Aliidongia dinghuensis: one gene and its partner. The protein of the gene in region 1 interacts with the protein of each later gene in a pairwise test. Links are inferred from orthologs where the notes say so. Each region holds a gene or a part of one and is shown on either strand. Other genes may lie near its edges. The genes, in order: IEY58_RS17375 and IEY58_RS06185.

Region 1 (6,700 bases):
AGCGGCTTATGGAACCACTTCTCGTGGATGGCGTTGAGCTCGCCGTTGTTCTTCACGAAATAGACGAATGTGTTGACCCACTGGTGCAGGTTCCACTGGTCCTTGCGCATGGTGATGCCGTTCGGCTGCTGCAGCAGGGTGAACTTGCGCTCGATGCCGGCGCCCGGGTTGGCGGCGAAAGTCGTGTCGCCGGTCAGGCCCGTCTCGGCGATCGCGTCGACCTGGTGGGTGATCAGCGCCTGATAGGTGCTGGGATCATCGTCGAACCGCGCCATCTTGACCTGGTCGCCCAAGCTCGTGCTCAGGATCACATCCTGCACCGTGCCGCGCGGCACGCCGACCTTGAGGCCCTTCAGGTCGTCGAGCGAAGTGATCTTCTTGTCCTTGGGCGCGAACACGACGTTCTCGATGGCACTGTAGGGGATCGAGAACAGCACCTGCTTCGCGCGCTCCGGCGTCACGCCGAAGGTCGCGACGATCAGGTCGACCTTGTTGGTAAGCAAGAACGGGATGCGGTTCGGGCTGGTCAGCTGCACCAGGTTGACCTTGACGCCCATGTACTTGCCGAGGAGCTTCGCCACGTCGATGTCGTAACCGTCCGGCTCCTGCTTCTCGTTCAGGATGCCGTAAGGCGGCAGATCGACGAGCACGCCGATATTGATCGAGCCGCGGCTCAGGATCTCGTCGACCGTCTGCGCCGCCGCCGGCCGCGCCGTCATCGCCAGGCCCAGCATGACGCAGGCCGCCGCCAGGTATTTCATCAGTCTCATGGCCGTCCTCTCCCCAAAGGTTTCTGTTTCCCGTTCCTGCCTAGCGCCGATAGGCCTGCGCCAGACGCTTCTCCAGCCGCCGGCTCGCGATGGTGAGCGGCCAGCAGATGACGAAATAGATGAGCGCCACCGTCCCGAAGATGAGGAACGGGCGGAACGTCGCATTGTTGAGCAGCTGCCCGGCGCGAATGAGCTCGACGAAGCCCAGGATCGAGGCGAGCGAGGTGCTTTTGACCAGGTTGACGAGGAAGCCCACGGTCGGCGCCACGGCGAGCCGGAGCGCCTGGGGCAGCACGACCCTGAACATGATCGGCACATAATGCAGGCCGAGCGAGCGCGCCGCCTCGATCTGCCCCTTGGGCACGCCCTGGATGGCGCCACGCCAGATCTCGCCCAGGAACGCGCCGGCATTGAGGCTCAAGCCCAGCATGGCGGCAATCCACGGGTCGACCGCGACGCCGATCATGTCGCCGCCGAAGAACACGAGGAACAGCTGGAGCAGCAGCGGCGTCCCCTGGAACAGGCGGATATAGGCGATGGCGAGATAGCGCTGCAGCCGGTGCTGCGCTGTGCGCATGAACGCGATCGTGATGCCGACCACGGCGCCGCCGCCGAACGCCAGCGCCGACAGCAGCAGCGTCCAGCGCACGGCCCAGACCAGGAACTCGATGTCGGTGAACGTAAGCGTGCGCATCAGCGGTGCTCCACGCGGGGGAACGCCCAGCGGTCGATGAGCGCGAAGGCCGCCTGGAAGATCATCGAGACGATGAAATAGATGACGAACACGATGATGTAGGTCTCGAATGGCCGGAACGTGCGCGACTGCACGTCCTGGGCGGCGGCCATCAGCTCGTCGGCCGAGACGACCGAGACGATGCTCGAGTTCAGCATCAGGAGGATGAACTGGCTGCCGAGCGGCGCCACCATGACCTTCAAGGCCTGGGGCAGCACGACCAGGCGGAAGCTCTGCAGCGTATGGAGGCCGAGCGCCCTCGCCGCCTCCATCTGGCCGTGCGTGACGCTCTCGATGCCGGCGCGCACGATCTCGATCGTATAGGCGCTGCCGTTCAGCACCATGGCGATGACCGCCGCGGTGTTGGCATCGAAGCTCAGGCCCACGGTCGGCAGGCCGAAAAAGATCATGAAGATCTGCACCAGGAACGGCGTGTTCCGGATGACCTCGACATAGGCGATGACCAGCGTCTGGATCCACTTCGGGCCCGATGTCCGCAGGAGCGCGCCCCCGATCGCGAAGGCAAGGCTCAGCACCATCGAGATCGCCGACAGGCGCAGCGTGTACACCATGCCCCACAGAAGCTCGTCGAAATTGACGGGCTTCAGGATCTCGCCGAATTGAAAGATATAGTTCATGCCGGGCAGGTTTCCCGGTCAAAGAACTCCCCGTCAGGCCGTCTCGGCTGGCGCACGCCCTCTCCCCCTAGGTCTTCTTGCCGGACGTCTCATGATCCGGCTTCGTTCGTCAGGCTCAGTCAACCAACTTGTACGACGAATGTCGAGCCCCGTTTGGTCGCAAGCCCGCCCCGTCCCCGTGTTTTTATCCTCTGATGATATCACACGATCAGTGCTGCATTGCAATGATCGCCAGGACCGGGACGCTCATGGTAAGAGGGCGGCGCCATGCTCTCGATTTCCAACATTACCTATCGCATCGCCGGCCGTACGCTCCTCGAGAATGCGTCCGCCGTCATCGCCGCCGGCCATCGCGTGGGCCTGGTCGGCCGCAACGGCGCCGGCAAGTCGACGCTGTTCGGCCTGATCCTGGGCGAGCTGCAGCCCGACCAGGGCGAGGTCGAGATCCAGCGCGGCACGCGCGTCGGCATCGTGGCGCAGGAGGCGCCGGGCGGCACCATGACGCCGCAGGATGTGGTGTTGGCGGCCGATCTCGAGCGTACCGCCCTCATGCACGAGGCGGAGACGTCGCACGATGCCGAGCGGCTGGCCGAGGTGCACATGCGGCTCGTCGACATCGACGCCCATACGGCGCCGGCGCGCGCCGCCGAGATCCTGGCCGGCCTGGGATTCTCGGAAGAGATGCAGCAGCAGCCGATGTCGAGCTTCTCGGGCGGCTGGCGCATGCGCGTGGCGCTCGCGGCTGCCCTTTTCGCCCAGCCGGAACTCTTGCTGCTCGACGAGCCGACCAACCATCTCGATCTCGAGGCAACGGTCTGGCTCGAAGCCTATCTGCAGAAATATCCGCACACGCTGCTCGTCATCAGCCACGACCGGCAGATCCTGAACGCCTGCGTCGACCATATCCTGCATCTCGACAGCCGGCAGCTGACTTTCTATTCCGGCAACTACGACTGGTTCGAGAAGATGCGCGAGGAGCGCATCGCCCAGTCCAAGGCCGAGGCCGCCAAGGTCGACGCCAAGCGCAAGCACCTGCAAAGCTTCGTCGACCGGTTCAAGGCCAAGGCGACCAAGGCGCGCCAGGCGCAGAGCCGCATGAAGATGCTGGCGAAGCTCGACGCCGTCTCGGTCATCCGCGACGATCCGTCCGTGACGTTCGATTTCCCGGAGCCGGTGGAGCTGGCGCCACCGCTCCTGTCGTTCGACAAGGTCGCGGTCGGCTATGCGCCGGGCAAGCCGGTGCTGCGCGAGATCGACGTGCGCATTGATCCAGACGACCGCATCGCGCTCCTCGGCTCCAACGGCAACGGCAAGTCGACCTTCGCGAAGCTGGTCGCCGGCCGGCTCGAGCCGATGGAGGGCCACCATCACCGCTCGGGCAAGCTCTTCACCGGCTTCTTCGCCCAGCACCAGATCGAGGACATGGACGGCGAGGCGACGCCGTTCACGCTGATGGCGGCACTCATGCCGGGCGCCGGCGTGCCGCAGGTGCGTGCGCGCCTGGGCCGCTTCGGCTTCGGCCAGGAAAAGGCGAACGTCAAGGTCAAGGACCTGTCGGGCGGCGAGCGCGCGCGGCTCAATTTCGCGCTCATCACCTACAACGCGCCGCCGATGCTGATCTTCGACGAGCCGACCAACCATCTCGACATCGACAGCCGCGAGGCGCTGGCGGTCGCGATCAACGAGTACAAGGGCGCCGTCATCCTGATCAGCCACGACTGGCATCTCCTGGAACTGACGGCCGACCAGCTGTGGCTCGTCGCCGACGGCCGGGTCAAGCCGTTCGACGGCGATCTCGAGGACTATCGCAAGCTGATGCTGGGCAAGACCGGCACCGGCAATACCAGGATTCCCAAGGACAAGCGGCCGAAGGAGAAGCCCGTCGACGAGCGCCAGGCCGACCGGTCGCGCGGCGCCGACCGGCGCCGGGAGCTGGACGCGCTGCGCCGCCGCTCACGCGAGGCCGAGGCGTCGCTGGCGCGCCTCACCGAGGACAAGGCGACGGTCGAGGCTTCATTGCTCGGCCGCGATCTCGACAGCGCCAAACGCGCGCAGCTGATGAAGCGGCAGGCCGAGCTCTCGGCGGCCGTCGCCAGCGCCGAGGAAGCGTGGCTCGAAGCGGCGGAAGCGCTGGAGGCCGCCGCCGCTTGATGGGATCCGCCCAGAGCCGCGCCCAGGGAACCATAGGGGCGGGAACCATGGTGGTTTTCCCGCGATTGTAGCGGCGGGCGTGCTTGCTTCCGGGCGCGCCGCCCCTATCTCAAGGTGCCGCCCATGCCTGAAATCCCAAACCCAGAGGTCCCCATGCATCGCACCAAGATCGATCTGGCCGACAACGTGCGCGCCTCCGTCATCGGAGAGCTGAGCACGGCGTTGGCCGACGCCGTCGACCTCTCCGCCCAGGTCAAGCAGGCCCATTGGAACGTCAAGGGGCCGAACTTCATCGCGCTGCACGAGCTGTTCGATCAGATCGCGACCGACGTGCGCGACTACACCGACCTGATCGCCGAGCGCATCGTGACGCTGGGCGGCACGGCCTATGGCACCGTGCAGGAAGCGGTGTCGAAGAGCCGCCTGCCGGCCTACCCGACCGACATTTCGGCCGGCTCGAACCATGTCGAGGCGTTGAGCACCGCGCTCGCCACCTTCGGCAAGAACGTCCGCGCATCGATCGACACGACCGACGAGCTCGGCGACGCCATCACCGCCGACGTGCTGACCGAGGTCGGCCGCGGCATCGACAAATGGCTCTGGATGGTCGAGGCCCACCGCCAGGCGGATTCGTAAGCAACGCCCATCGCAGGACGGCGAAGGGGAAGCCCCAGGGCAGGACCGGCGGCAAAGGGGCGGTTTGTGCAAGAAGAACAAACCGCCGATCAGCTTGCCGGTGCTGCCGGCGGGTTGTTCGACGTATCTGGAATGAGACGGGCCTTGACGCCGTAGATGAGCATGACCTTTTGGCCCACGGCCAAAGGCTGCGCGTCCTTCTGCGTCACCGACATCAGATCGCCGTTCTGTTTCTGCACGATATATTCGAAGGCCTGCGTATCAGTCGCGCTCTTCTCCACAAGCGCGCCGATGGCGGCGCCCACGAGGACCCCGCCCAAGGTGGCCGCGGCACTGCCCCCGCCGGATCCGAATGACGAGCCGCCGATACCACCGGCCGCACCACCAACCAGAGCGCCGGCTCCCGCAGTGCCATCCACGTCCACCGAGCGGACGCTTTGCACAGTGGCGCGATCAACCTTGCTCGCCTGCTGCATGCTGGCCGACGAGTAATGGTCGGGCGAGTAGCCGTTCTGGCAGGCGTTCAGCATCAAAGCGACTAGCGCCAAGCCGCAGCCGCTCCGCGCCATGTTAGAAAATCGGCTCATCGGATACTCACAGTCTTAGGAAACAGGGGCGCCGGGAGGATTCGTTCCCGGGCTCGGTTGCACGGCCACGGCGGGATCGGCCGGCTTGCCTGCCGGCTCTTTCGTACCCTTCTGCAGTTCCCCCACGGTGCCAATGACGGCGTCGCGCGCGACCGCTGTCACGAAGTCATCCCGAGAGACGATCAGGGAGCCAATCAGTCCGAGGCTCATGGCCTGCGCAGCCCCCATTCGCAACAGGGGCGTGCCATCCGTATCCAGAACCCGGATCCCGACGATGACGGAACGGTGAACGAGCAGGCCCAATTCAGGCTGATAGCTCACGTAGAGCCGTACGCGTACGTCAGGCGGACGCGTCCCGTCCTCGACGATGTGCATCCCGTAATTCTCGAACTGGGAAATGACCGCCGCTTTGACGGCGCTCATGACCTCGCTGTCATTCTGCGAGGGATTGGGATCGATGGATTTATCGACATCCGAGTCGAATCCGCCGTTGAAGGATGCGACCTTGTCCAGCTTGATCACATCGATCTTTGACGGAACATCGGCCGCCGATTTACCCGCTTCATACGGAGACGAGGCGCAAGCGGCGGTCAGGCACAGCGACAAGACCGCAAGGAACCTAAGGTACATTCAAAACCGTCCAATCACAGACGCGAAAGATGCTCGACACGCTCAGCTTAAAGGTGATTTCCCCAAAAAGCCATCCGCAGTGAGTGTGCGAGAACCATGGGTCCTCAGCTTGTCGACGAGGCCTTGGCGTTGATGGCAGCGTGCCGTCCTTCCCACCTCGTCATCCCCGCGGAGGCGCGGGGATGACGGCGAAAGCGGGGCTACGACGGCGTCCCTGCCCGCTCCTTGATGCCCATGTCGCGCAACACCGCGTCCATCGCGCGCACTGCGGCCGCCATGTCGGCGGGCTCGATCGCGCCGATGCAGCCGACGCGGAAGCTCGGCTCCGGCGTGTTGTAGAAATTGCTGATGAGGAAGCCGCGCGCCTTCAGGCCGTCGACGAAGCGCTGCAGGTCCCAGGCGGGATCGGCCGGGGCCGCGACATTGACGATGATCGGGCCCTGTACGTGCGCCGGCAGGCAGGGCGTGAGGCCGAGCGCCACGATGCCGTCGTAGAAGGTCCGCATGTTCGCCGTATAGCGCGCGAGCCGCCCCGCCTGCCCTACGGCCTCGTAG
Region 2 (7,138 bases), on another replicon or contig:
GAAGGAGGCCAAGTAATGGCCGTTCTGGTCAATTCCAATACGAAGGTCATCTGCCAGGGCTTCACCGGCGCGCAGGGGACCTTCCATTCCGAGCAGGCGCTGGCTTACGGCACCAAGATGGTCGGCGGTGTGACGCCCGGTAAGGGCGGCACCAAGCATCTCGACCTGCCGGTGTTCAACACCGTCGCCGAGGCGGTGCACGTGACCAAGGCCGACGCCAGCGTCATCTACGTGCCGCCGCCGTTCGCGGCCGACGCGATCCTGGAAGCGATCGACGCCGAGGTGTCGCTCATCGTCTGCATCACCGAGGGCATTCCCGTGCTCGACATGGTGACGGTGAAGCGGGCGCTCGGCGGCTCCAAGTCGCGGCTCATCGGGCCGAACTGCCCGGGCGTCATCACGCCGGGCGAGTGCAAGATCGGCATCATGCCGGGCCACATCCACCGCCGCGGCAAGGTCGGCATCGTCAGCCGCTCGGGCACGCTGACCTACGAGGCGGTCGCACAGACCTCGGCCGTGGGCCTCGGCCAGTCGACCTGCATCGGCATCGGCGGCGACCCGGTCAACGGCACGAACTTCATCGATTCGCTGAAGCTGTTCCTCGACGATCCGGAGACCGAGGGCATCATCATGATCGGCGAGATCGGTGGTTCGGCCGAAGAGGATGCGGCCCAGTTCATTCGGGAGTCGAAGACCAAGAAGCCGATCGTCGGCTTCATCGCCGGCGCCACCGCCCCGCCGGGACGCCGCATGGGCCACGCCGGCGCCATCATCTCGGGCGGCAAGGGTACCGCCGCCGACAAGTTCGAGGCGATGCGCAGTGCCGGTTTCCATGTCGCCGACAGCCCGGCGTCGCTCGGCTCCACGATGCTCTCGGCCTTCAAGGGCTGAGGCGCATCGGAGCCCCGAGAGCGAACCTAACCAACCCCAGCAGAGAGAGCGGCCGCGTCAAGCGGCCGCTCGAACAAAATGGCGCAGACCCGCGAAGCCACCTTCCTCTATGGCACTAACTCGGCCTTCATCGCCGAACTCTACGAGCACTATCTGAGCGATCCCAACGGGGTCGATCAGAGCTGGCGGAGCTTCTTCGATGAGCTCAGGGACGATGCCGTCTCGGTCCAGGCCGAGGTCAAGGGACCGAGCTGGCAGAAGATCGCGAAGCGGATCATCGGCAGCGACGGCGCCGGTGCCGCCCCGGCCAAGAAGACCAATGGCGCCACGGCGCCGGTCTTGTCCGAGGAGGCGGTGAAGCAGGCGGCGACGGATTCGATCCGCGCGCTTCAGCTGATCCGCGCCTATCGCGTGCGCGGCCATCTGGAGGCGAGCCTCGACCCGCTCGGCCTCCACAAGCCCGAGCCGCATCCGGAACTTCACCCAGAGCATTACGGCTTCACCGATGCCGACTATGACCGGCCGATCTACATCGCCGGCGTGCTCGGCCTCGAGAATGCCACGCTGCGCGAAATCTACGCGGTGCTGCGCGATACCTATTGCGGCAGCGTCGGCGTCGAATACATGCACATCCAGGATCCGGCCCAGAAGGCCTGGATCCAGGAGCAGATCGAAGGCGCGCTCAACCGCGCGAATTTCCCCGCGACGGAGAAGACCGAGCTTCTGGAGCGCCTGACGGCTGCCGAGAGCTTCGAGCGCTTCCTCGACAAGCGCTTCACCGGCACGAAGCGCTTCGGCCTCGAGGGCGGCGAGACCATGATCCCGGCGCTGGAGGAGATCATCCGCACGGCCGGTCGCCTTGGCGTCAAGGAGATCGTGCTCGGCATGGCCCATCGCGGCCGCCTGAACACGCTCGCCAACGTCATGGGCAAGCGCTTCGCCGCGATCTTCTCCGAATTCCAGGGCAATCCGGCGAACCCGGAGGACGTCCAGGGCTCGGGTGACGTCAAGTACCATCTCGGCACCTCGTCGGACCGGGAGTTCGAGGGCAACACCGTCCATCTGTCGCTGACCGCGAACCCGTCGCACCTCGAGGCGGTCAATCCGCTGGTGCTGGGCAAGGTGCGCGCGAAGCAGCGCCAGCGCGGTGATATCGAGCGCACCCAGGTCGTGGGCCTCTTGATCCACGGCGACGCGGCGTTCGCCGGCCAGGGCCTGGTCGCCGAGTCGCTCGACCTGACCGAGCTCAAGGGCTATCGCACCGGCGGCACGATCCATTTCATCATCAACAACCAGATCGGCTTCACCACGGCGCCGCAATATGCGCGCTCGGGCCCCTATTGCTCGGACGTGGCGAAGTCGATCCAGGCGCCGATCTTCCACGTGAACGGCGACGATCCGGAGGCGGTGGTCCACGTCTGCCGCATCGCGACCGAGTTCCGCCAGGTCTTCAAGAAGGACGTGGTGGTCGACATGTTCTGCTATCGCCGCCACGGCCATAACGAGACGGACGAGCCGGCGTTCACTCAGCCGCTCATGTACCGCAAGATCGCGACCCAGCCGACGACCCGGCAGATCTATGCCGAGAAGCTGGTCGGCGAAGGCACGCTCGACCAGGCCAAGTCCGACCAGATCGTGACCGACTTCCTCTCCAAGATGGAAGCCGAGTTCGAGGCGGGGAAAAGCTACAAGCCGAACAAGGCCGACTGGTTCGAGGGCGCCTGGGCCGGCTTCGGCCTGGCGCCGGACGACGACCGCCGTGGCAATACGGCAGTGCCGCTCGAGACGCTGAAGCAGATCGGCAAGGCGCTCACGACCGTGCCGGAAGGCTTCAACCTCAACCGCAAGCTCGTTCGCCTGTTCCAGGAAAAGGCGAAGATGTTCGAGACCGGCGAGGGCTTCGACTGGGGCACGGCCGAGGCGCTGGCGTTCGGCTCGATCGCGGCGGACGGCATGTTCGTGCGCCTGTCGGGCCAGGACGTGGGCCGCGGCACCTTCTCGCACCGGCACGCCGTGCTGGTCGACCAGGAGACCGAGCAGACCTATCTGCCCGTGAACAACATCCGCGAGGGCCAGGCCCAGGTCGAGATCATTGACAGCTTCCTGTCGGAAGCGGCGGTGCTGGGCTTCGACTACGGCTACTCCATGGCGGAGCCGCGCGCGCTCGTGCTCTGGGAAGGCCAGTTCGGCGACTTCGCGAACGGCGCCCAGGTCATCATCGACCAGTTCATCACGTCCGCCGAATCGAAGTGGCTCCGCATGTCGGGCATCGTCATGCTGCTGCCGCACGGCTACGAGGGGCAGGGGCCGGAGCATTCCTCGGCGCGCCTCGAGCGCTATCTGCAGATGTGCGGCGAGGACAATATCCAGGTCTGCAACATCTCGAACCCGGCCAACTATTTCCACGCGCTGCGCCGGCAGGTCTGCCGGAACTTCCGCAAGCCGCTCATCATCATGTCGCCGAAGTCGATGCTGCGCGCGAAGCTGTCGAACCTCGCCGACATGGCCGAGGGCACGACCTTCCACCGCGTCTATGGCGAGGCCGAGAAGCTCGTCGCCGACGATAAGGTGAAGCGCGTCGTGCTGTGCAGCGGCAAGCTCTACCACGAGCTCCTGGCGGCCCGGACCGAGCGCAAGATCAAGGACGTGGCCCTCGTCCGCGTCGAGCAGCTCTATCCGTTCCCGTTCAACGCGCTCGGCAAAGAATTGAAGCGCTACACCAAGGCAGAGGTTGTCTGGTGCCAGGAAGAGCACCAGAACATGGGTGCCTGGACCTTCGTCGACCGGCGCATCGAGACGCTGCTCTCGGGCCTCGACATCAAGGCGAAGCGCCCGGTCTATGTCGGCCGTGCCGAATCTGCCGCGACCGCGACGGGCTCGATGAAGAAGCATGTCGCGCAGCAGCAGAAAGTCATCGACGACGCGCTGACGCTGCGCTGACCAACCCCTCAATTGTTGGGACGGGCGGCAAGCGGCCGGATGGGGACTGACCGGCCGCACCGCTCGACCTGAAACCTGAACCAAGGACCGAACATGGCGACCGAAATCAAGGTGCCCCCGCTGGGCGAATCGGTGACCGAAGGCACTGTGGCGCGCTGGCTCAAGAAGGTCGGCGACAGTGTCAAGATCGACGAGACGCTGATCGAATTCGAGACCGACAAGGTGACGGTGGACGTGCCCTCGCCCGCGACCGGCGTGCTGAGCGAGATCTCGGCGCCGGAAGGTGCCAATGTCGCTGTCGGCGGGCTCTTGGGCGTGATCGCCGAGGGTGCGGCGGGTGCTGCGGCGAAGCCCGCTGCGGCCACGGCACCTGCCAAGGTCGAGGCGCCGAAGCCGGCGGCTGCACCGGCGCCGGCTCCTGCCGCCGCTTCGGCCGCGACCGATCTCGACCGCTCGGGCCCGGCCGCGCGCAAGCTCGTCGCCGAGAACCAGCTCGACGCCACCAGCATTCCGGCAACCGGCAAGGACGGCCGGCTCACCAAGGGTGATGTGCTGGGTGCGATCGCGACGGGCACGGCCGCTCCGGCTGCGGCCCCGGCTCCGGCAGCGCCTGTGGTGCAGGCCCGCGAGGCCGGCCCGCGCGAGCAGCGGGTCAAGATGACGCGCCTGCGCCAGCGCATCGCGCAGCGCCTCAAGGAAGCCCAGAACACGGCCGCCATGCTCACCACCTTCAACGAGGTGGACATGACGGCGATCATGGCGATCCGCGAGCAGTACAAGGACGCGTTCGAGAAGAAGCACGGCGTCAAGCTCGGCTTCATGTCCTTCTTCGTGAAGGCCTGCATCGCAGGCTTGAAGGAATTGCCGGCGGTTAATGCCGAGATCTCGGGCGACGAGCTCATCTACAAGAACTACTACGACATCGGCGTCGCGGTCGGCACCGAGAGCGGTCTCGTCGTGCCGGTGGTGCGTGACGCGGACGTGATGAGCTTCTCCGACATCGAGAAGCAGATCGGCGTCTACGGCAAGAAGGCGCGCGACGGCAAGCTCTCGATCGAGGAACTGACCGGCGGCACCTTCACGATCTCGAACGGCGGCGTCTACGGCTCGCTCATGTCGACGCCGATCCTGAACCCGCCGCAGTCGGCGATCCTGGGCATGCACAAGACCCAGAAGCGCCCGGTCGCGATCGGCGACAAGGTCGAGATCCGGCCGATGATGTATCTGGCCTTGAGCTACGACCACCGCATCATCGACGGCCGCGAGGCGGTCACCTTCCTGGTTCGCGTCAAGGAAAACCTGGAAGACCCGCAGCGCCTGCTGCTGGACATGTAATCAAGATCCTGCGGGCCCGGTGACGGGCCCGCAGCCATAACGGAAAGAGAATCATGACCGACAGCTACGATCTCGTCGTCATCGGGAGCGGCCCGGGCGGCTATATCGCCGCCATCCGCGCGGCCCAGCTGGGCATGAAGGTCGCCTGCGTCGAGAAGAACGAGCGCCTGGGCGGCACCTGCCTCAACGTCGGCTGCATCCCGTCGAAGGCGCTGCTGCAGTCGTCCGAGAAGTTCGAGGAAGCGAACCACGCGCTGGCCGCGCACGGCGTCCAGGTCTCGGGCGTGGCGCTCGACCTTGCGACCATGCTGGCACGCAAGGACAAGGTCGTTTCGGACATCACCAAGGGTGTCGAGTTCCTGTTCCGCAAGAACAAGATCACCTGGGTCAAGGGCACGGGCAAGATCGCCGCGGCCGGCAAGGTCACGGCGACGGCAGCCGACGGCACGAGCCAGACGATCGAGACCAAGAACATCCTGATCGCGACCGGCTCCGACGTCATGCCGCTGCCAGGCGTCGAGGTCGACGAGAAGCAGATCGTGTCCTCGACCGGCGCGCTCGAGATCCCGAAGGTGCCGAAGCACCTGGTCGTGATCGGCGGCGGCTACATCGGCCTCGAGTTGGGCTCGGTCTGGCGCCGTCTCGGCGCGGAAGTGACCGTCGTCGAGTTCCTCGACCGCATCACCCCGGGCCTCGACCTCGAGGTCGGCAAGGCCTTGAACCGCGCGCTCGCCAAGCAGGGCATGCAGTTCAAGCTCTCGACCAAGGTCACGGCCGCCAAGAAGACGAAGACCAGCGTCACGCTCACGCTCGAGCCCGCGGCCGGCGGCGACAAGGAAGAGCTCAAGGCCGATGTCGTGCTGCTCTCGATCGGCCGGCGTCCCTACACCGACGAGCTGGGCCTGGCCGAAGCCGGCGTCGAGCTCGACGAGCGTAAGCGCGTCAAGGTCGACGGCCATTTCCAGACCAATGTCCCGGGCATCTATGCGATCGGCGATGTGATCGCCGGCGCGATGCTGGCGCACAAGGCCGAGGAAGAGGGCGTCGTCTTCGCCGAGATCCTGGCCGGGCAGAAGCCGCACCTCAACTACGACGCCATTCCGGCCGTCGTCTACACCTGGCCGGAAGTGGCCTCGGTCGGCAAGACCGAGGAAGAGGTCAAGGCCGCGGGCATCGAGTACAAGGTCGGCAAGTTCCCGTTCACGGCCAATGGCCGTGCCAAGGCGAACGGCGATACCGAAGGCTTCGTCAAGTTCATTGCCGACGCCAAGACCGACCGGGTCCTGGGCTGCCACATCATCGGCCCGGACGCCGGGACGATGATCGCCGAAGTGGCGCTCGCCATGGAATATGGCGCGTCCTCGGAAGACATCGGCCGGACCTGCCACGCGCATCCGACGCTGAATGAGGCGGTCAAGGAAGCAGCCCTCGCGACCTCGGGCCTGCCGCTCAACATCTGAGCGCCTCAACATCTGAGCCGGGGCATCCCGGGTCCAAGCCTTATGATCCGCCGGCTCTGCGAAGGGCCGGCGGATTTCATTTTCGGCGAATTTGATTTTTTCTGGGAGCCGGACTTCTCTTCACCTCCGGGTAACGCCCGCCCCGCTACGCTCGCCGGATCATGCTCGCTCGACCGATCGTGCAGCCATCCGCGTTTCAGGCACTGCTCAGCGGCACGCCGCTCGAGGACTGCTTCGCCTTCTGGCGCGCGCGCCGGGCGGGACGCGCGGTCCCGCTCAAGTCAGCGCTCGATCCGGTCGAGATGCCACAGCGCATCCTGCCCTATCTCTTTCTTTACGAGGTCACACCCGAGGGTCGCTTCCGCTGCCGGCTCGCCGGGACCGCCGTCTGCGCGGCCTTCCAGAGTGACCCGACCGGCCGCTATCTCGACGAGATGATCCCGGCGCCGGTACTGGAAGACCGGCTGCGGCTCTTTCGCGAGGCGGTCGAGCGGGAGTTGCCCGTCGTCTAC

The links.
Region 2: the proteins of IEY58_RS17375 (region 1) and IEY58_RS06185 interact in binary tests that used the Escherichia coli proteins (3 or more experiments, as listed by UniProt). The link is inferred for Aliidongia dinghuensis from one-to-one orthologs.

The regions. Positions count from the first base shown.
Region 1 is NZ_BMJQ01000009.1:35,728-42,427, forward strand. What follows is about bases 1,867-4,850. They hold IEY58_RS17375 (ABC-F family ATP-binding cassette domain-containing protein), read left to right. Parts: upstream 1,867-2,408; coding sequence 2,409-4,292; downstream 4,293-4,850. Other genes in these bases: IEY58_RS17370 (amino acid ABC transporter permease), read right to left, coding at 1,867-2,141; dps (DNA starvation/stationary phase protection protein Dps), read left to right, coding at 4,446-4,850. Outside these bases: IEY58_RS17360 (transporter substrate-binding domain-containing protein), read right to left, coding at 1-770; IEY58_RS17365 (amino acid ABC transporter permease), read right to left, coding at 811-1,464; more of IEY58_RS17370, read right to left, coding at 1,464-1,866; more of dps, read left to right, coding at 4,851-4,928; IEY58_RS17385 (outer membrane lipoprotein), read right to left, coding at 5,018-5,515; IEY58_RS17390 (hypothetical protein), read right to left, coding at 5,531-6,145; IEY58_RS17395 (2-aminoethylphosphonate--pyruvate transaminase), read right to left, coding at 6,346-6,700. UniProt on the Escherichia coli protein: Genetic data indicate it may be involved in ribosome assembly or function.
Region 2 is NZ_BMJQ01000003.1:44,546-51,683, reverse strand. The notes cover bases 610-4,031. They hold IEY58_RS06185 (2-oxoglutarate dehydrogenase E1 component), read left to right. Parts: upstream 610-969; coding sequence 970-3,831; downstream 3,832-4,031. Other genes in these bases: odhB (2-oxoglutarate dehydrogenase complex dihydrolipoyllysine-residue succinyltransferase), read left to right, coding at 3,925-4,031; sucD (succinate--CoA ligase subunit alpha), read left to right, coding at 610-891. In the rest of the region: sucC (ADP-forming succinate--CoA ligase subunit beta), read left to right, coding at 1-16; more of sucD, read left to right, coding at 16-609; more of odhB, read left to right, coding at 4,032-5,166; lpdA (dihydrolipoyl dehydrogenase), read left to right, coding at 5,220-6,626; IEY58_RS06170 (PAS domain-containing protein), read left to right, coding at 6,788-7,138. UniProt on the Escherichia coli protein: E1 component of the 2-oxoglutarate dehydrogenase (OGDH) complex which catalyzes the decarboxylation of 2-oxoglutarate, the first step in the conversion of 2-oxoglutarate to succinyl-CoA and CO(2).